DNA from 3 places in the Mesorhizobium sp. M0184 genome. Region 3 is predicted to be linked to each of the others. Evidence: predicted binding sites of a transcription regulator. Region 3 holds the regulator's gene; each other region holds the start of a gene.
What was found. Region 3 encodes HrcA, which represses chaperone genes, less so after heat shock. Its sites were predicted from a motif close to GTTAGCACTCNCNNNNNGNGAGTGCTAAC; they were not measured.
Positions count from the first base shown of each region.

Region 1: the regulator HrcA is predicted to act here: its motif matches at 1,420-1,448, upstream of NKJ23_RS05485 (co-chaperone GroES).
Region 2: the regulator HrcA is predicted to act here: its motif matches at 2,713-2,741, upstream of NKJ23_RS08030 (co-chaperone GroES).

Region 1 is NZ_JAMYSZ010000003.1:93,095-97,185, forward strand. Features, by position in the region: gene groL (chaperonin GroEL) at 1-892, opposite strand, end outside; gene NKJ23_RS05485 (co-chaperone GroES) at 950-1,264, opposite strand; gene NKJ23_RS05490 (usg protein) at 1,603-1,872, shown strand; gene NKJ23_RS05495 (DUF982 domain-containing protein) at 1,958-2,251, opposite strand; gene NKJ23_RS05500 (hypothetical protein) at 2,389-2,601, opposite strand; gene NKJ23_RS05505 (Hsp20 family protein) at 2,946-3,422, shown strand; gene NKJ23_RS05510 (Hsp20/alpha crystallin family protein) at 3,452-3,958, shown strand; gene NKJ23_RS05515 (hypothetical protein) at 4,017-4,091, shown strand, end outside.
Region 2 is NZ_JAMYSZ010000004.1:238,960-243,050, reverse strand. Features, by position in the region: gene NKJ23_RS08065 (response regulator transcription factor) at 1-95, opposite strand, end outside; gene NKJ23_RS08060 (hypothetical protein) at 160-459, opposite strand; gene NKJ23_RS08055 (DUF3168 domain-containing protein) at 833-1,243, opposite strand; gene NKJ23_RS08050 (hypothetical protein) at 1,471-1,725, shown strand; gene NKJ23_RS08045 (hypothetical protein) at 1,801-1,950, opposite strand; gene NKJ23_RS08040 (DUF1488 family protein) at 2,012-2,278, opposite strand; gene NKJ23_RS08035 (hypothetical protein) at 2,275-2,547, opposite strand; gene NKJ23_RS08030 (co-chaperone GroES) at 2,793-3,131, shown strand; gene groL (chaperonin GroEL) at 3,232-4,091, shown strand, end outside.
Region 3 is NZ_JAMYSZ010000030.1:47,205-51,295, forward strand. Features, by position in the region: gene NKJ23_RS27520 (PQQ-dependent sugar dehydrogenase) at 1-1,015, opposite strand, end outside; gene NKJ23_RS27525 (hypothetical protein) at 1,115-1,312, opposite strand; gene hrcA (heat-inducible transcriptional repressor HrcA) at 1,349-2,461, opposite strand; gene rph (ribonuclease PH) at 2,608-3,324, shown strand; gene NKJ23_RS27540 (VOC family protein) at 3,357-3,767, shown strand; gene rdgB (RdgB/HAM1 family non-canonical purine NTP pyrophosphatase) at 3,767-4,091, shown strand, end outside.

The sequences.
Region 1 (4,091 bases), on a different contig from region 3:
CGCCGGTCAGGATGGCGATGTCTTCGAGCATGGCCTTGCGGCGGTCACCAAAGCCCGGCGCCTTGACGGCTGCAACCTTCAGGCCGCCCCGCAATTTGTTGACGACCAGCGTCGCCAGCGCCTCGCCTTCGACGTCCTCGGCAATGATCAGCAGCGGCTTGCCGGATTGCACGGCGGCTTCGAGCACGGGAAGCATGGCCTGGAGGTTGGAGAGCTTCTTCTCGTGGATCAGCACATAGGGTTCTTCGAGCTCGACGCGCATCTTATCCTGGTTGGTGATGAAATATGGCGAGAGATAGCCGCGGTCGAACTGCATGCCTTCGACCACTTCCAACTCGGTCTCGGCGGTCTTGGCTTCCTCGACAGTGATGACGCCCTCATTGCCGACCTTTTCCATCGCCTCTGCGAGGAAGCGGCCGATCTCGGCATCGCCATTGGCAGAGATGGCGCCGACCTGAGCGATTTCGTCGTTCCTGGTCACCTTGCGGGCATTGGCCTTCAGTTCGGCGATGATTGCTTCGACCGCCTTGTCGATGCCGCGCTTCAGGTCCATCGGGTTCATGCCGGCAGCAACCGCCTTGGCGCCTTCCTGGACGATCGACTGCGCCAGAATCGTCGCGGTCGTGGTGCCGTCGCCGGCGGTATCGCTGGTCTTCGAGGCGACCTCGCGCACCATCTGCGCGCCCATGTTCTCGAACTTGTCCTCAAGCTCGATCTCTTTCGCCACCGTCACGCCGTCCTTGGTGATGCGCGGCGCGCCGAACGATTTGTCCAAGACAACGTTGCGGCCCTTGGGACCGAGCGTCACCTTCACCGCATTGGCGAGGATGTCGACGCCGCGCAACATCTTCTCGCGCGCTTCGGTATGAAATTTCACATCTTTGGCAGCCATTGGAACACTCCTCGATAGGCAGCTTTTCGTTGACTGGAATGCTTGTTCAGGCCCCCCTCAGGCAGCCTTCTTCATCTCGCCCGTGGCTTCGATCACACCCAGCACGTCGCTCTCTTTCATGATGAGCAGATCCTCGCCATTGAGTTTGATCTCGGTGCCGGACCATTTGCCGAACAGAATGCGGTCGCCGACCTTGACGTCGAGCGGCTGCAACTGGCCGCTGTCGTCGCGCGCGCCGGGGCCGGCGGCGATGACCTCGCCCTCCTGCGGCTTCTCCTTGGCGGTGTCGGGGATGATGATGCCGCCCGCGGTCTTTTCGTCGACCTCGATGCGGCGGACCAGGATACGGTCATGCAATGGACGGAACGCCATGTCGTTCTCCTCTCTGGACAAACAGATTTTCGAACATCCTCCTGACCGGACCGGCAATATCGGCCCGGCACGGGGTGCGCGACCCCTTCATCAGGCATCGCGCGCATACGAACTAGTCGCGCTTTTTTCAGCTTTCAAGAGGATCATGCAAAAATTTTAGCACTCGACGCCTGAGAGTGCCAATACGCTGTAATTGTTAGCACATTCGCCGTTTCCGGCGCGATGACCCGGCCGGATTTCCAAATCTGTCCGTCTCCTGAGCCGCTTGCGGCGGCTGGAACCTATGTGGAAGGCGAGGCGTTTTGCAGACGGAGGTTCATTGGGAAAGGAAGGATTGCATGATCAGCAGGGACTTTCAGCTCCAGATGCAAGGGTTTGGCCTCACCACGGCGGAGATCCACTACCGCCTGCCCGATCATCGAAGCCTTCTGCAGCTCTACATCTGGCAGGAATACGATATTGCCCCCGATTTCCCGACGCTGAAGCATTTCCTCGATTTCTGGGAGCGCGAGATCGAAGGCCCGCTGCATTCGGTGCGCGTCGCCCATCATCACCTGATCCAGCCCTCCGAATGGCGGGCCGTAAACGGCATTATTACCGTCCACTGAGGAGCAAGCCGATCTGCCGCTAGACAGCGGACAAAGTCTCCGAAGCGGGGGAAAGGCAGCTGCCTCTCCCCACTTGTTTTGGATCTCACAATATCGGAGGGGGGTCCGGACTAGCCGGCGCGGTCGACAGGCTTGCGGGCCGATGCGAGCAATCGGGCCTTGCGCGCCGCCCGGACGAAGGCCTTGCGCGCATCACGCCGGTACGCCAACCGTCGAGCGCGTCGCGGCAGGTCCGATAGGCGGCGCGCCAACTCCGGCTGCGTGCACGGTCCGGCCACTGCTGGCGCATGCATTCGATGGCTTCCCAACTGCTGGCGACCTTGCGCTCGCTGGATTGGAATTTCAACGTGATCGGCTCGGCAAAGCGGACGTCGTCCATCACCTCCTCCTTGTTTTCTGATCGTCTTCTTGTTTGAGCAAGCAACGTTATGCTGGCGGCACCGGCGGCCGGCCGGCGCCGCTGAAGGACATGGTTCGTCTCTCTGCGCGGTTCAAGAGCATCGCGGCGACAGCCGGTTATTCCTCCTCGTCCGGCCCTTGCAGCAGTTCGATCAGCGTCGCTACTCTTGCCGTCGGCAGCGGTCGGCCCTCGTTCACCAACGCCTCGTCGGCGGCGATCCAGGCCAGGGCCTCGCGCAATTCCTGGACCGTCCCGTCCGTCGCCGCAATGTCGGCGATCACGGCTTCGTCGACCGGGCCCAGCACAGAAATGATCTCGTCGCGTGTCATGGTCAGCTCCATCTGCGGGTGCCGGGAACGGGCCCGGCAACACAAGAAATCTGGGTCTTGACCTGCTGCAGACAATAACCGGCCGGGGAAGTCAGCGTTGGCAATTGAAATCAAACAGGCAATCTCCTGCCGGACATCTCGCCGCAAAAAGGGGGATTGGCAGCCTCGCCGAGCCGACCGAAAACGGCCCGAAAAACCGGCAAAGCGAAAGCCACCGGGTCTTGACTTGCGGCGGACAATAACCAGATCGAAGGCACCGGTCGCCGAAATGGGGCCGGCGAAACCAGGGAGCGCCAGCTCTTTGGCGCTCCTCGTATCTATGTTGCTCGATGGAGGATGTAGCTATGAGAACCGCATTCGACTTTTCCCCGCTCTATCGGTCGAGCATCGGCTTCGACCGCGTCTTCAACCTGCTGGAAAATGCTCCGCAGGCTTTCGACGCCTGGCCGCCCTATGACATCGCGCGCAGCGGCGAGAACAACTACCGCGTCACCATCGCCGTCGCTGGCTTTTCCGAGGACGACCTCGAAATCACCCATGAACCCAACCTCCTGATTGTCTCCGGCCAGCACAAGGAGCCGGATAACGCGGAGTATCTGCATCGTGGCCTCGCCGCACGGCCCTTTACCCGCCGTTTCGAGCTTGCTGATCACGTCAAGGTCGCAGGCGCCTCGCTCGACAACGGCCTGCTCAGCATCGATCTGGTACGTGAGGTGCCCGAGGAGATGAAGCCTCGGCGCATCGCCATCGCGACCGATGTCGCCTCGCCGAAGACCGGGCCGAAGGTCGCGCAGGTCGAAGCAAACAAGCAGGCTGCCTGAACGCACCAGTCGAGAAAGGAGACTATGCAATGGCTATTCGTGATCTCATTCCCTGGGGCCGGGAGAACAATCAGACCCCCAGCCTGTTCCGTGACGCCGATCGCGATCCCTTCCTGACGCTGCATCGCGAAATGAACCGCCTGTTCGACGAGGCGTTCCGCGGCTTCGACACGCGGCTGCCGTCGCTCGGCCTCTCCGCGGCCCGCGCCAGCTGGCCGAGTGTCGAAATCTCCGATGGCGAAAAGGAGATCCGCGTCACCGCCGAAATCCCCGGCATGGACGAGAAGGACGTCGAGCTGCTGCTCGATGACGGCGTGCTGACGCTGCGCGGCGAGAAGCGTGAAGAGACCGAGGACAAGGACAGGCAGTTCTCCGAACGCTTCTATGGCCGTTTCGAGCGGCGTATCCCACTCGGCTACGAAGTCGACGGAGACAAGGTGAACGCCGCGTTCCGGAACGGCGTGCTCAGCGTGACGCTGCCCAAGACGGAGCGCGCCCAGGCCAAGGCCAAGCGCATCGCCATCGGCAAAACCTGACAGCTCGCAGGACGACGCCCCCTTCTGTCCGCCGGTTGCGGCTGACAGAAGGGGACAAATGTCGATGACCCGTTCTCCCGACGCTCCGGTTCCGCCAGATCAAGCGCAGCAGGCCCTGCAGTGCCTGACGACC
Region 2 (4,091 bases), on a different contig from region 3:
TCGAAAGCGCGGTCGACGACATAGCCGGCATCGACCAGTGCATCGCCGATCTGCCGGTTGAGATCCTTGTCATCTTCGACGACGAGTACGCGCATGCGGGAGGCCTGTTGAAGCTGGTCAGATATAGGCCGATTCCGGCAGACTGGGAAACGGCACGGTTCAGTTCAGCGGAACGACGATCTCCGAGCGACGCGGACGCTGCCCTTCCTTGCCCGGAACGAGCACGACGATGATGCAGACCGGCTGGCCGCCGCGTGTCGACTGCGAGGCTTTGGCCAGGGTGCCGCCATTCTGCTCGGCCACCTGCTGGCCGATCGCGTAGCAGTCGGAGGCGGCGAGGACGACCGGCTGCGGCTGCTCGGGCACGACAGCGGGGATCGCCATCGCTTGCGACGCAAGCAGACCGGCGGCTGCGAGCGCCAGTGCCGCGGTCCGGAAGTGGGGGCGAAGGATGTTCATGGTCAGCGTTCTAACGCGCCGGTGCTGAACGTGATATGAACGGTGAACGCTCGAATGCATGCCCGCCACACCCCTGAAGCGCGAGATTACCGGATTGCCATTTCGCCGCCCGGCTCCGCGAAATCGCCAATGTTTAACCTAGCCCTCCAATCCTTCGCCGACAACCGGCATCATCTGGCGGGCAGGACCATTTGGGAGGACGAAGCATCCGGCCCAAGGCAACCGATGGCAGTTCAGGCGAACCGAACCTGAAACAAAAAACCCGCCTCTGCGGCGGGTCGCTGGCGCCATCAGCACCATAGGGGAATTAGTAGCATAGCTGCCGGCACAAAGCAAGAACAAAATTGCCCGATTTGCAAAAAGTGCCCGGTGGTCAGCCCTCGTCCTTGATCACGGCGCGGAAGCGCAGCAGCCCGTGATGGGCCGAAAGGTCCTCGTCGTAGCGGGCTTCGGCGAATTCGAGCTTGAGGTAGGCGCGGCGATGTTCGCCGAGCGAGAGAGCCGTATCGCGCAGGCGGGTGCTAACAAGGTCCATGATGTCATTGGTTTCCTTGCTGGCCTCTGATTTCGACCAGACATGCAACGTCAGCAACTGTTCTGCGTCGTTCTCCATCCCCGTTGCCCCATCGTAGACGCTGGTGCGGCCGAAGGTCATGTGGGGGAACGCAACATTTTCCGGCGCATGGTCGAACAATCTTGCATCGCCCAGTGCCGCCGACAGGTGGGGATCGCCGTTCACTGCCTCGAATATGGCCCTCTGCAATTCGACGGCCGGCGCGGTCATCGTCTTTCCCTTCGCCCGTCGCGTCGACCTCCCGGCTGCGTAGCTGCGTTGCATGAAGGCATCCCGGCAAAGCGCGAATCAGCGCGTCTCATGCGGATTATGAACCTTCGTGACCTCGGGAATAAGCCTGCTCCTGGAACCGGCGACGTTTCGCATCACGGACGCCCTTTAGGGTGATGCCAACCCGCGAATTCATTTGCATGCATGGAGTTTGAAAGAACGGTGCTATGAAGATGTCTGGTTTCCAAACATTCGAGGTCGGTTTCGTGCGCGAGCCATCGCTGCTGCCTGTTTTCGGAAAGCTTGGGGTCAAGGCGCCGCCGGTCGCGATTGCGGCGACGACTATGTCGATGACCATCAAGAGCTTGGTGAGCCGCACTCGGGAGATGCTCTCGGAGCACGGTAGCCTGGCCTTGAAACTGTCCGTCGTTTTGTGGACGGAGCTTGTCCTAGCGGCAGTATTCTTAATCGCCCAGGCCTGACCGAGATCGCCCAGGCCTGATCGAGCGACATTCATCGATCGGGCGGAAACCAAAGGACGCCAGGATGGCAAACCGCTACGCACTGCGCATGGAGCATCCCCACAGCTGGACCGTCTCGACGTCTTCACCGGCCAGCCGGTCGAGCTCAAGCATCAGCTCATGGTTGGCATGAATACGCGCGATGCAGACGCGATGGTCGACCGGCTGGAACAGTCGCGACGTCAAGCGGCGAGCCAAGGCGGACCGCAAGTCCTGAGCAACCGTCCTGTGAGCGATCTGGAAGGATCTAGCGAAAATCGGCTGCAGTCAGCACGTACATGCTCCTGCGGGTACGGGCATAGGCATTCCTGGCGACGTCATGAATTGAGCTGGAAGCCGTGTCGAAGGCCGCCAGATAGGTAGCTTCTGAAGCCGCCGTTCCCGGCTGCATCTTGGAAATGGCATCGGTTGCGACAGAGAAGGAAATCTGGAACATGCCGTCATGGCCAACGAAGCGAATGCGTTTGCTTGCCTCGTCGTAGCTGCGGCTGGGGTTGGGAAATGTCAGGCTCATGATTTGGCCTCCGTCGATGCAGATACGGCCTTCTTGACTGTCCGCGACGCCCGCTTCTTCTTTGGTGCGACCGGATTCAGAGCTTCCGCCGCGCGGTCCGCCTCTTCCTTGGCCAGTCGCAATTCCCTCAGCCTTGCCGTTTTGATGCTCCTCGCCTTGGCCTCCGAGAGATATTCGGCAGTTGCTTTGTTCCGCTCCGCCGTCTTCTTCTGATTTTCCATGAAGCGAGCCTGAGCTTTTTCCATGATGTTCTGATTGCCTTCGGCCATCGGTAAAATCTCCCTTGAAGCGAAAGTCATGAATGTGAACTTCATCGTAAAATAGGTGTTCAAAGACAGAAATTCAATTTCATTAATATTCCGCAAGACCCGAACACCAGGGCATGACCAGGCAAGATAATACGTTCAATATTTTATATGCCCTATGAATATTTTTTTGGCACTCCTATCAATCGAGTGCCAAGGCGCCTATAGAGAGGGGGCGGCCGCCTAAGCCGGCCCCAGAAAGAGTCCCCATGAAATTCCGGCCACTCCACGATCGCGTCGTCATTCGGCGCGCCGAAAGCGACACCAAATCCAAGGGCGGCATCATCATCCCCGACAATGCCAAGGAAAAACCGCAGGAAGGCGAAGTGATCGCTGTCGGGCCGGGCGCGCGGGACGAAAGCGGCGCGCTGATCCCGCTCGACGTCAAGGCCGGCGACCTCATTCTTTTCGGCAAATGGTCCGGCACCGAGGTCAAGATAGACGGCGAGGACCTTCTGATCATGAAGGAGGCCGACATCATGGGCATCATCGAAAAAAGCGAGATGGGCATCATCGGCAAGACCGTGGCTGCCAAGAAGGCCGCCTGATTGGAAGGCCCGCGCGCCCTCCCGCGCGCGCAAAGGACGCTCCGAGCTTTGATTCAGGCGCTGCAAGCGCCTTGCCACGACAACCGAACCGGAAAAGATCATGTCTGCCAAGGAAATCAAATTCTCCACCGACGCGCGTGACCGCATGCTGCGCGGCGTCGAAATCCTCAACAACGCCGTCAAGGTGACGCTCGGCCCCAAAGGCCGCAACGTCATCATCGACAAGGCCTACGGCGCGCCGCGCATCACCAAGGACGGGGTGGCCGTGGCAAAGGAAATCGAGCTTTCCGACAAGTTCGAAAACATGGGCGCACAGATGGTGCGCGAAGTGGCCTCGAAAACCAACGACCTCGCCGGCGACGGCACCACCACCGCCACAGTGCTTGCCGCTTCCATCCTGCGCGAGGGCGCCAAATTCGTTGCCGCCGGCATGAACCCGATGGACCTCAAGCGCGGCATCGACCTTGCCGTCAGCGCCGTCGTCCAGGAAATCCAGGCGCGCGCCAAGAAGGTCAAGTCCTCAGGCGAGATCGCGCAGGTCGGCACCATTGCCGCCAATGGCGACACCAGCGTCGGCGCCATGATCGCCAAGGCGATGGACAAGGTCGGCAATGACGGCGTCATCACCGTCGAGGAGGCCAAGACCGCCGAAACCGAACTAGACGTCGTCGAAGGCATGCAGTTCGACCGCGGCTATCTCTCGCCCTATTTCGTCACCAATGCCGAGAAGATGCGCGCCGAGCTGGAAGACCCTTACGTCCTCATCCACGAAAAGAAGCTCGGAAATCTACAGGCGCTGCTGCCCATCCTCGAAGCCGTGGTGCAAAGCGGCAGGCCGCTGTTGATCATCTCCGAGGACGTCGAGGGCGAAGCGTTGGCAACGCTGGTCGTCAACAAGCTGCGCGGCGGCCTCAAGGTAGCGGCCGTCAAGGCGCCTGGCTTCGGTGACCGCCGCAAGGC
Region 3 (4,091 bases):
TGGCCTTGCCGGCGAGGTCTGGCCGCTCGCCCTGATGGCGCGGATCCTCGTTATTGCCGATGTAGTACCAAGGCCAACCATAGAATCCGCCGTCCTTGACCGCTGTTGCAAATTCGAACGGCACATTGTCGCCGAGTTCGTCGCGCTCATTGACGACGCACCACAATGCGCCGGTGGCGGGCTGCACGGTCATGCCCGTACAGTTGCGCAGGCCGGTGGCGACAGTTCGGGGATTTTTCCCATCCGGGTCAAAGGCGAGCACATCGGCACGGCCGTCCTCGGAGCCCCAGGCCGCCCCGAGCGGCTTTGATTTGGCCCAGGCGTCGAGGCCGCTATCCGGCTCCTTGCCTATATCCTCGGCGACGTTCGAGGCGGAGCCAACCGACAAATAAAGCGTTTTGCCGTCCTGCGAGAAGGCGATGTCGCGGGTCGTGTGACCACCCGACGGGATTTGGGCGACAATGGTTTCTGGTTTGCCGGATGTCTTCAGGTCGCCATCGCGATAGGGGAAGCGGACGATGCTGTCGCTGTTCGCGACATAAACCCATTGCGGTTTGTCTCCTGGCGGATAGAAGGCGATGCCGTAGGGATAATTGAGCCCCTTGGCGAAGATCGCTTTCTCGATGGGCTTGGCGCTGCCCTCGGCGAGACGATAGACGCGTATTTGGTCGGCATGGCTGTTGGCAACAAACAGGTCGCCATTCGGAGCGACGCGCACGACACGTGGATTGACGATGCCGGATGCGATCATTTCAGCCGAAAAGCCCGACGGCAATTCTGGCTTGGCGCTTTCGGGCCGTTCCGCCACGCCGGCGCCGTTCGAAGCGGATTGGGCGGGGTCGGCTGCCGGCATGTCTCGCGGCCCAATCAGGCGTCGGACGCCAGGCCTGTCGGCGTGCCAATCGCCAAACGCGGCTTCGCCTTTGAGCACATTCTGGTCCGCCTGCTGGGCGGCTGCCGGTGTCGCAACAAGGAGGGCAGCGGCAACGGCCGCAAAGCCGCCAGATCGGATCATCAACGTCCTCCGGGATTCGCCTCGAACAGGGCAAACGGCATCAGGTATTGATCGTTCCAAGCGGCCGTCCAGCACACGAGGATTTGAAGCCGAACCCGTTCAGTTGCCAGAGGCGTAAAAGTCGTCGTCGAGGCGCTTTTCCAGCGCGACCAGATCGGCCGGCAGCGGCAAACCCATCGCCCGCATCTCTTGCAGCTTCTCGCGCAACTGCTCTTGCACCTCGTGCTGATCCTCTGGCTGGTTGATCATTTCTTCGAGCAGCAGACTGATCTGGGCCTTGAACGATTCCAGCGCCATTCTTTTCTCCTCCTTGCGGCAGGCCCGCGGCGGCTCCTAGCTCAGCATGCGCGAAATCAGCTGCGCGGTATAGTCGACCATCGGTACTATGCGCGCATAATTCAGCCGCGTCGGCCCGATGACGCCGAGCGCACCGACGACGCGCGCGTCCTTGTCGCGATAGGGTGCCACCACCAGCGAGGAGCCAGACAGCGAAAACAGCTTGTTTTCCGAACCGATGAATATGCGCACGCCTGGGCCTGCCTCGGCGAGGTCGAGAAGCTGGATCAGCCCATCCTGCGTCTCCAGATCCTCAAACAGATGCCGCAGCAATTCTATGTCGGCCTGGGCAGTGACGTTTTCGAGGAGATTGGCGCGGCCGCGCACGATAAGCCGCCCAGGCACGCCGCTTTCAGCGCCTGCCCAGACCGCCAGGCCCTTCTCGACCAGATCCTGCGACAGCGTGTCGAGGGCTGCCCTGGTCTCTTCCTTGATGCGGGCGATCTCGACCCGCGCCTCGGCCAGGGTGCGACCGCGGATATGGGCGTTGAGGAAGTTGGAGGCTTCGTGCAATTGCGAGATGGTGATGCCGGCGGGCAGATCGATGACGCGATTTTCGACGTCGCCGTTCTGCGAGACCAGCACTGCCAGCGCCTTGGTCGGCTCGAGCTGGATGAATTCGATGTGCTTAAGCGCCACCTCATTCTTGGCGGCGAGCACGAGGCCGGCGCCGCGCGACATGCCGGACAGCATCTGGCTGGCCTCGGTCAGCATATGCTCCAGCGTCGCGCCCGAGCCGGAGGCGCGCACCTGGGCCTCGATGGTGCGGCGCTCCTCGTCGGAGAGGTCACCAAGTTCCATGAAAGCATCGACGAAGAAGCGCAGGCCTGCCTGGGTCGGCAGCCGGCCAGCCGAAATGTGCGGCGCATAGATCAGGCCGAGATGCTCAAGGTCGCTCATCACGTTGCGGATGGTGGCCGGCGACAGCGACGACGGCAGGATGCGCGACAGGCTGCGCGAACCGACCGGCTCGCCATCCCTCAGATAGGAATCGACGATGCGCCGGAAGATGTCGCGCGAACGCATGTCGAGCGATTGAAGCGCGGGCGATTGCAGCGCGTGCGACGGGAGCACGTGCGACTGCAAACCGGGATCGACTGCCTTTGTCATTTCGAGCCAAAAACCTCCGCCCCGAAGATATAGACTTCCGCGGTGTCGGCGCAACCGGTCCATTTTCCTTTGCGCCTCACGCCCCGTGCGGCTACAAGCCGGCCAAGATTCCCCGGCCAAGATTCCGAAGAAAGAAAGAAGCCTGAATGCGCCCTTCCAAACGCCAATTCGACGAAATGCGCCCCATCTCCTTCGAGCGCGGCGTCTCCAAGCATGCGGAAGGCTCGTGCCTGGTGAAGTTCGGCGACACGCATGTGCTGTGTACGGCCAGCCTGGAGGAAAAGGTGCCGGGCTGGATGCGCAACTCCGGCAAGGGCTGGGTGACGGCGGAATACGGCATGCTGCCGCGTTCGACCGGCGAGCGCATGCGCCGCGAGGCTTCGGCCGGCAAACAAGGCGGCCGCACGCTGGAAATCCAGCGGCTGATCGGCCGCTCCCTGCGCGCCGTGGTCGATCTGCAGGCGCTCGGCGAGCAGCAGATCACCGTCGACTGCGACGTGATCCAGGCCGACGGCGGCACGCGCACCGCTTCGATCACCGGCGGCTGGGTGGCGCTCTACGACTGCCTGCGCTGGATGGAAACCCGCCAGATGGCGAGCCTGGGCAAGGTGCTGAAGGATCACGTTGCGGCGATCTCCTGCGGCATCCATGATGGCCAGCCGGTCATCGACCTCGACTATATCGAGGATTCCTCGGCCGGCACCGACGCCAATTTCGTCATGACCGGCAAGGGCGGCATCGTCGAGATCCAAGGCACGGCCGAGGGCGAGCCGTTCTCGGAAGAGCAGTTCGCGGCGCTGATGGGGCTCGCCAAGAAAGGTATTCAGCGCCTGGTCAGCTTGCAGCAAATGGCGGTGGCTTAGCTGCGGTCAATATTGATGAGATTGGCGATCCTGTGACTCCTTCTGCAATCCTGGAATCAGCACTCTACGTGACGGACCTTGCTGCCGCGGAACGGTTCTATTCGGGCGTGCTCGGGCTCGATCTGCTCGGCAAGGTCGATGGCAGGCATCTCTTCTTCCGCTGCGGCGACAGCGTGCTGCTTATGTTCAATGCCGAGGCGACCAAAGTGCCGCCGCCGGCCGACGCCAAGCTCAAAGTACCGCCGCATGGCGCGGTCGGCCAGGGCCATCTTTGCTTCGCCGCAAGCGCGGATGAAATCCCACGCTGGAAAGCGCATCTTGAGGCGAAGAAAATCGCCATCGAAAGCGAGTTCGAATGGCCGCAGGGCGGCCGCTCGATCTATATTCGCGACCCATCGGGCAATTCGATCGAATTCGCCGAGCCAAGAATCTGGGGCATCTGATGCATTCGCCAACTGTTCATTCGCTTGACGGGCACAAGATCGTCGTCGCCAGCCATAACGCCGGTAAATTGCGGGAATTCGCCGATCTGATGGCGCCATTCGGCATAGAAGCGAAGTCTGCAAAGGAATACGGCTTGCCGGAGCCGGACGAGACCGGCACCACTTTCGAGCAGAACGCCCTCATAAAAGCCTTGGCCGCCGCCAAGGCCACTGGATTGCCGGCGCTGTCGGACGATTCCGGCCTGTGTGTCGATGCGCTCGACGGCGCACCCGGCGTCTACACCGCCAACTGGGCCGAGACGCCGGACGGCTCCCGCGACTTCG